One region of the Paenibacillus sp. FSL L8-0436 genome, then DNA from elsewhere that is predicted to be linked to it. Evidence: riboswitches for the same ligand, from Rfam matches in the RefSeq annotation. Region 1 holds a riboswitch; the other holds the start of a gene.
The links. Region 1 has a riboswitch for S-adenosylmethionine ahead of NSS79_RS28775 (methionine ABC transporter ATP-binding protein). Riboswitches for the same ligand answer to the same signal wherever they lie in the genome.
Positions count from the first base shown of each region.

Region 2: linked by a shared signal. The riboswitch ahead of metA (homoserine O-succinyltransferase) and the one ahead of NSS79_RS28775 (methionine ABC transporter ATP-binding protein) in region 1 are both predicted to bind S-adenosylmethionine.

Region 1 is NZ_CP151955.1:6,228,206-6,231,619, reverse strand. Features, by position in the region: gene NSS79_RS28785 (UbiD family decarboxylase) at 1-192, shown strand, start outside; gene NSS79_RS28780 (Cthe_2314 family HEPN domain-containing protein) at 329-1,069, shown strand; SAM riboswitch class I at 1,160-1,302, shown strand; gene NSS79_RS28775 (methionine ABC transporter ATP-binding protein) at 1,404-2,420, shown strand; gene NSS79_RS28770 (methionine ABC transporter permease) at 2,420-3,088, shown strand; gene NSS79_RS28765 (MetQ/NlpA family ABC transporter substrate-binding protein) at 3,141-3,414, shown strand, end outside.
Region 2 is NZ_CP151955.1:2,000,588-2,004,001, forward strand. Features, by position in the region: gene corA (magnesium/cobalt transporter CorA) at 68-1,003, opposite strand; SAM riboswitch class I at 1,429-1,562, shown strand; gene metA (homoserine O-succinyltransferase) at 1,681-2,598, shown strand; gene NSS79_RS09095 (aminotransferase class I/II-fold pyridoxal phosphate-dependent enzyme) at 2,664-3,414, shown strand, end outside.

The sequences.
Region 1 (3,414 bases):
TTTAATCCGGCGAGCGATATTTACGCAGAATCCGAGGTTAACCGCCATCACATTGGCTATAAGCTGCCGATTGTTATCGACGCCCGCATGAAGCCGGATTATCCGGATGAGCTGGAACCATGCGGGGATATTGTGAAGGTAGTCGACCAAAACTGGAAGAACTATTTCCCGATGCTTACAAAACTAAGTTAATGCTTCCGAAGCGAGTTTTGTGCGAAGTAGATTCAGGATGTAATGCTTACAAAACTAAGCGAATGCTTCCGAAGCGAGTTTTGTACGAAGTAGATTTCAGGATGTAATGCTTACAAAACTTTAAGGAGGACAAAACATGCTGCGGATATTACTGGGAGAACCGCCGCGCGAGAACGGCGGTGTACTGGCTGAAGCCATGGACAACATGGCGAAGCTTGCAGCAATGCTGCGCAAGGAAATGAACGCGCATGAGGACCACGACCATGAATACCGCAAGCTGGAGATATGGACGCGCGGGCTGATTTCCTCCTTGGACGAGTTGGAGCAAAGCTGGTTCGCGGCAGCCTTTTACCGGAAATTGGTTGTTGCCGGTTATATGGATGATATGACAGTGATCGAGCAGGGCGATTATGCCCGGTACGTTTATTTTTATAAAAATGGCTTTATTCGTGTCTTCTCACTGCTGGACAAGCTTGGAACTGTATTGAACAGTCTGTATAATCTCAACACGACCAAGGTCAAAGCCCATTTCTCATATTTCACCGTGCTGCGGCAATTTCAATTGCTCAAAGCGCATGCGCCGCTGGCGGAAGAACTGGAGAATATCAAGAACTCTTACCGGGAGCCGCTGCAGAATCTGCGCAAACGCCGCAACGCCGAAATTCATTATATGAATGCGGAAATGCAGGATGATCTCTGGCAAAGACATCAAGGGCTGCATGACAAAATTCAGCTTGAAGATTTGGACAGTCATCTGGAGGATTTGAAGCAGTGCCTTGAGATGGTGTGCAAATCTTTAAGCGCTTCGTTCCGTTACAGCAATGAGCAGTGGCGTAAAAACGCGGCAGCTTTGAAAGCAAGAGACGGCTCTAAGTAAAACTTTCCCTTTGACAAAAAACCTGAAACTTACTATACTTAGGCATGCATTCGTTTCTCACAGAAAAACGGCAACTAATTTCATATCATAATCTTATCGAGAGCGGCGGAGGGATAGGCCCGATGAAGCCCGGCAACCGATTTGTGTAATGCGCGTCAATCCGCGTTTTAGATGAATGTCATGGTGCTAATTCCTACAATACCGCGCGGTTTGCGGTCTTTGGCAGATGAGAAGGCATTGTTAATAAACGCACAGGGCCTCTTGCGATCTGCAATCGATCGTAAGAGGTCTTTTTGATGTTATAGGAATAGAAATAAAGAGAGGGGGACAGTAATTGATAGAGCTAAAAGGTTTAACCAAGGTCTACGGAAAAGGCAGCAAGGCCGCTACAGCGCTCTGGGATCTGAACCTGTCCATCAAAAAAGGTGAGGTTTTTGGAGTAATCGGCCATTCTGGAGCGGGAAAAAGCACCCTAATCCGCTGCATTAACCTGCTGGAGCGTCCGACAGAGGGTGAGGTATGGGTGAACGGTGTGGATCTGACGGCGCTGAATCAGAGGCAATTGCAGGTGCAGCGGCGTAAAATCGGGATGATTTTTCAGCATTTCAATTTGCTCACTTCGGCTACGGTATACGATAATATCGCCTTTCCGCTGCGGCTGATGGGCACTCCGGGAAAAGAAATTGACCATAAAGTGAAGGAACTGATAACACTGGTTGGTCTCGAACAACATCTGAACAAATATCCTGCCCAGCTGTCCGGTGGACAGAAGCAGCGGGTGGGCGTGGCCCGTGCCTTGGCTAGTGATCCCGATGTGCTGCTATGCGACGAAGCGACCTCGGCGCTGGATCCGCAGACAACGGATTCCATCCTGCGTCTGCTGCTCGATATCAACAAGCGATTTAATCTGACGATTGTGCTGATTACGCATGAAATGCATGTCATACAGAGCATCTGTGACCGGGTCGCAGTCATTCATGGCGGCGGTATTATCGAGCAGGGGAATGTCGCAGAGGTATTCCTGAAGCCCAAGCATGAAGTAACCAAGGAGTTTATCCGTAGTGAAACTCAGCAGGACGGGCCTCTTCGGGCGGCCATTGATGCAGTGAATGGTGAATTCGGCAAGGCCGTCAAGATTACCTTTTTGGGACAAAAAACGTACGAGTCTACCTTGTCCCATGTAGCCCGCGATACCGGGGTCAACTTTGCGATTTTGCAGGGGACAATCTCCACAATTAAAGATGTGCCTTACGGCCAGCTGATTGTCCGTTTTGAAGGGTCGCCTGAAGCGGTTGAAGCCACAGTCGCCGAGTTAACGGCGCAGGGGCTTGATGTGGAGGTGATTTCATAGTGGGCGGCTTGAATTTTAATACAATTAATTGGGAAGAAATGCTTGATGCTACAGTGGCTACATTAAAAATGTTGGCATTTTCCGGAATATTCACAATTATTCTTGGTTTACCACTCGGAATTGTGTTATATTTATGGGGAAGATCAAATAACATTGTTATCAGGGTAATTTACTCGGTATTATCGCTGCTTGTAAACATCCTGCGTTCCGTTCCATTTCTCATTCTAATGGTAGCATTGATTCCTTTCAGCAAGTCGATTATGGGGACTTCGATAGGTGTGCTCGGTACGATCCCGGCGCTGGTCATCGGTGCGGCTCCGTTTTTTGCCAGACTGGTGGAGACGGCACTGCGTGAGGTTGACCGGGGCGTGATTGAAGCAGCACAAGGAATGGGAGCTTCCACAAGGCAGATCGTTATGCGTGTACTTTTGCCCGAGGCTCGTCCAGGCTTGCTTGCCGGAGTGACCATCACTCTCGTTACGCTCGTTTCCTACACCGCGATGTCGGGGATGATCGGCGGCGGAGGTCTTGGTGATCTGGCAATCCGCTACGGTTATTACCGGTATGAGAAAGAAGTTATGATTATCTCCGTAGTGCTGATGGTTATACTAGTTCAGTTGCTGCAAATGGCTGGAGACCGGCTGGTCAAATTTTTTACCCGGAAATAAGGTACGTCCATATATAGCCTTATTCATACATTTAATAAAGGGGGATTTACAGATGAAGAAAGTACTGCTCACATTTTTCAGCTTGACCTTGGTATTGGTGCTGGCTGCTTGCGGCAACAATAACAATACCAATAACGTGGCCAATTCCGCCGCAACGAATGCACCAACAACAGATGCTTCTGCAGAGCCAACGACCGAACCGGCTGCAGAACCTGTAACCCTCGTGGTCGGCGCATCTCCTGTACCGCATGCTGAAATTCTCAAGGCTATCGCTCCGCTGCTTGAAGCACAAGGCATCAAGCTGGAGATCAAAGAATTTACAGACT
Region 2 (3,414 bases), 3.2 Mb from region 1:
AAAAGACGAAGGCTTCCATTCCCTTGCGGTACCGGTGCCTTCGCCTAGCGTATTCGTCCGTTGTTGTTCATAGCCAATCCTTTTTGCGGAAAACAAACAGCATCCCGCAGCCGAGCGTCACCATAACGGCAATAACGCCATAGTAGCCGTACTCTGAATGGGTCTCGGGAATATTGTCAAAGTTCATCCCGTAGATCCCGGTAATTACGGTCAGCGGCATGAATATCGTTGTAATGGCTGTAAATACTCTCATAATTTCGTTGGCACGGTTGGCAATACTCGATTGGTACGCCTCGCGCAAGTTGCCCATAAGATCGCGGTAGGTCTCAAAGGTTTCAGAGATTTTGACCGCATTTTCATAAATGTCGCTAAAATACTTCTGCAGCTGGTCATCGATCAGGCGGAGGTCTTTTTTATTTAGGGTGTTGATAACCTCTTTCTGCGGTCCAAGCATCTTCTTCAGCCAGAGAATTTCGCTGCGCAGACCGATGATCTCGCTAAGATGCGATTTCTTGGTATGCATAAGGATATCCTCTTCCAGCTTCTCAATCCGCACTTCAATCCGGTCGCCGACAGAGAAATAGTTATCCACGACAGTGTCGATCAGATGGTACAGGAAGCGGTCCGGCTCGCTGACCTCCTGCTCCCACAGGATAGGTTTCAGCACACGTAGCTCATGGATCTTTTGTTTGGTGACGGTGATAATGTAATGTCTGCCGAGAAACACGTTCAGTGCACGGAGGAAAATCTCCTCGTCATCGAAACGGATACTGTTGACAACTATAAAATAATGGCTTTCATAAATTTCAATCTTCGGGCGCTGCTCCTCTTCGCTGAGGCAATCCTCAACGGCCAGGTCATGCAGATTGTATAGGGGCTGAAGCAGCTCCAAATCCTCAACATCCGCATCAATCCAGTAGAAGCCCTCTGTAGGGGCTGTCAGTGTTTCTTCAATATCCTCAATAGTTGTAAAAACCCCTGCGTTCACCAGCCGGATTTTCATCTGATTCACTCCTTCTGTCCCCGGTCTTCTCCAGGGATATGCTAATTAAAGCACAGAGAAAAAAATCAGCTTGGCCGGTGGTACAATCAATGAATCAGGCCAAATGACGTTTCGAGAGCATGAAGAAGAACTGCTCCCGCCGCCGGCAAGCTGATGTTAATCCTGTGTGGTAGCTCACTTTGCACGCTTAACTGCGCACCCGGGTCGCCTTCCATGCTTCTCTCACCTCTTCTTTTCGTCATTTATGGTATGAAACACTTGTCTAGTATAACGCCGGGGTATGCCTCTTTCAAGCAAAATTCTTTTCACTTTCAGGGGCTCTTTAGCATTGTATGGACTTGACGAAAAGGAGGTTCATGATTTAAAGTGAATTTTAAGAAAAACAACGTTTGACATTTTAGATTTTTCTAACTGAATACAGCTAAATCTTATCAAGAGCAGGTGGAGGGACTAGCCCGATGAAACCCGGCAACCGGCGTGTGAACGCACGGTGCTAATTCTTGCGGAAGCTTTGCAGGGGATATTTGAATCCCGGCAGAAGTTCTCTGGCAGATGAGAGAGGCGCATATGACTGCAAATCTATGACCTTTCTCGCCCGAGAAAGGTCTTTTTTGGTTGTATTTTAAACACAAGCCGTATTAGCGGCACTCAAATTCAGTTAAGGAGTGGACACAACAATGCCAATTAAAATTCCCGACAGCTTGCCGGCCAAAGAGGTATTATCCGGGGAGAATATCTTTGTAATGGATGAAAGCCAGGCCTTCCACCAGGACATCCGCCCCTTGAGAATCGCTATTCTGAATTTAATGCCGACTAAGGAAACAACGGAAACGCAGCTGCTGCGCCTAATCGGAAACTCGCCGCTTCAGGTTGATGTGATTCTGCTGCATCCCAGCTCCCATACCTCCAAGAACACTTCGGCAGAGCACTTGAAGAGCTTTTATAAAACCTTTGACGAAATCAGCCACCGCCGTCTGGATGGATTAATTGTTACAGGCGCCCCGGTAGAACAGATGGAGTTCGAGGATGTGAACTACTGGGAAGAGCTGAAAGAAATCTTTGAATGGAGCAAACACAACGTTACTTCGACCATGCATATCTGTTGGGCTGCCCAGGCAGGATTGTATCACCACTTTGGAGTGCGTAAGGTTAGCTTGGACGAGAAATGCTTCGGAGTTTTCCCGCACACCGTGAGCCATAATAACGTCAAGCTGCTGCGCGGATTTGACGAAGTGTTCCATGTTCCACATTCCCGTCATACCGACATTTCCCGTGAGGATATCCTCGCTAATCCGGATCTGCAGATTCTGGCCGAATCGGAGGAAGCCGGAATTTATCTGGTAGCGACACATGACGGCAGACAGATTTTCGTTACCGGTCATTCTGAATATGATCCTTTTTCCCTCAAATGGGAGTATGACCGGGATGCAGCCAAGGGGATGGATGTCGCACTGCCGAAGCATTACTATCCTAAGGATGATCCGCAGCGCACACCGCCGGCCGTCTGGCGGGCCCATGCCAACTTATTGTTTGCCAATTGGCTCAATTACTATGTATACCAGGAGACCCCTTACGATATTGGTCCAATAATTTAAAAGAGAAGACGTTAGCTGCTTCACACTATATAGAAATGATTACACCACATTTAGGAGGCTTACAGATGGACGAGAAACTTAGGATTGAAAGCAGACTGGCGCAAATTGGCTCACAGGAAGATCCCGGTACAGGGGCAGTAAATTATCCGATTTATAATGCAACGGCATTCCGCCACCCTAGACTCGGACAAAGCACAGGTTTTGACTACAGCCGCACCAAAAGCCCAACCCGCTCCGTGCTGGAAGAGGCGGCTGCGGAGCTGGAATCCGGGGATGCCGGTTTTGCCTGCAGCTCCGGGATGGCTGCGCTGACCACAGTGTTTGCGCTGTTCGGGCATGGGGACCATCTGGTGGTCTCGCTGGATCTGTACGGGGGCACATACCGGCTGCTGGAGCGGATTCTGTCCAAGTACGGGATCACCGCCTCCTATGTGGATACAAACGATCTTGATGCGCTGGAAGCGGCACGCCTTCCGAATACGAAGGCTGTATTTATTGAAACCCCGACCAATCCGCTGATGATGATTACGGATGTATCAGCCGTGTGTACGTGGGCCCGCCGCCATGGGCTGCTCACAATCGTAGACAATACGCTGCTTACCCCGTTCTTCCAGCGTCCGCTGGAGCTCGGGGCGGATATTATTGTCCACAGTGCCACCAAATATCTGGGTGGCCATAATGATGTCCTTGCGGGTCTTATCGTTACCAAAGGCACCGAGCTGTCAGCAGAAATGGCCATTCTGCATAACTCTCTGGGTGCCGTGCTTGCACCAAATGACAGCTACCAGCTGATGAAAGGCATGAAGACGCTGGCCC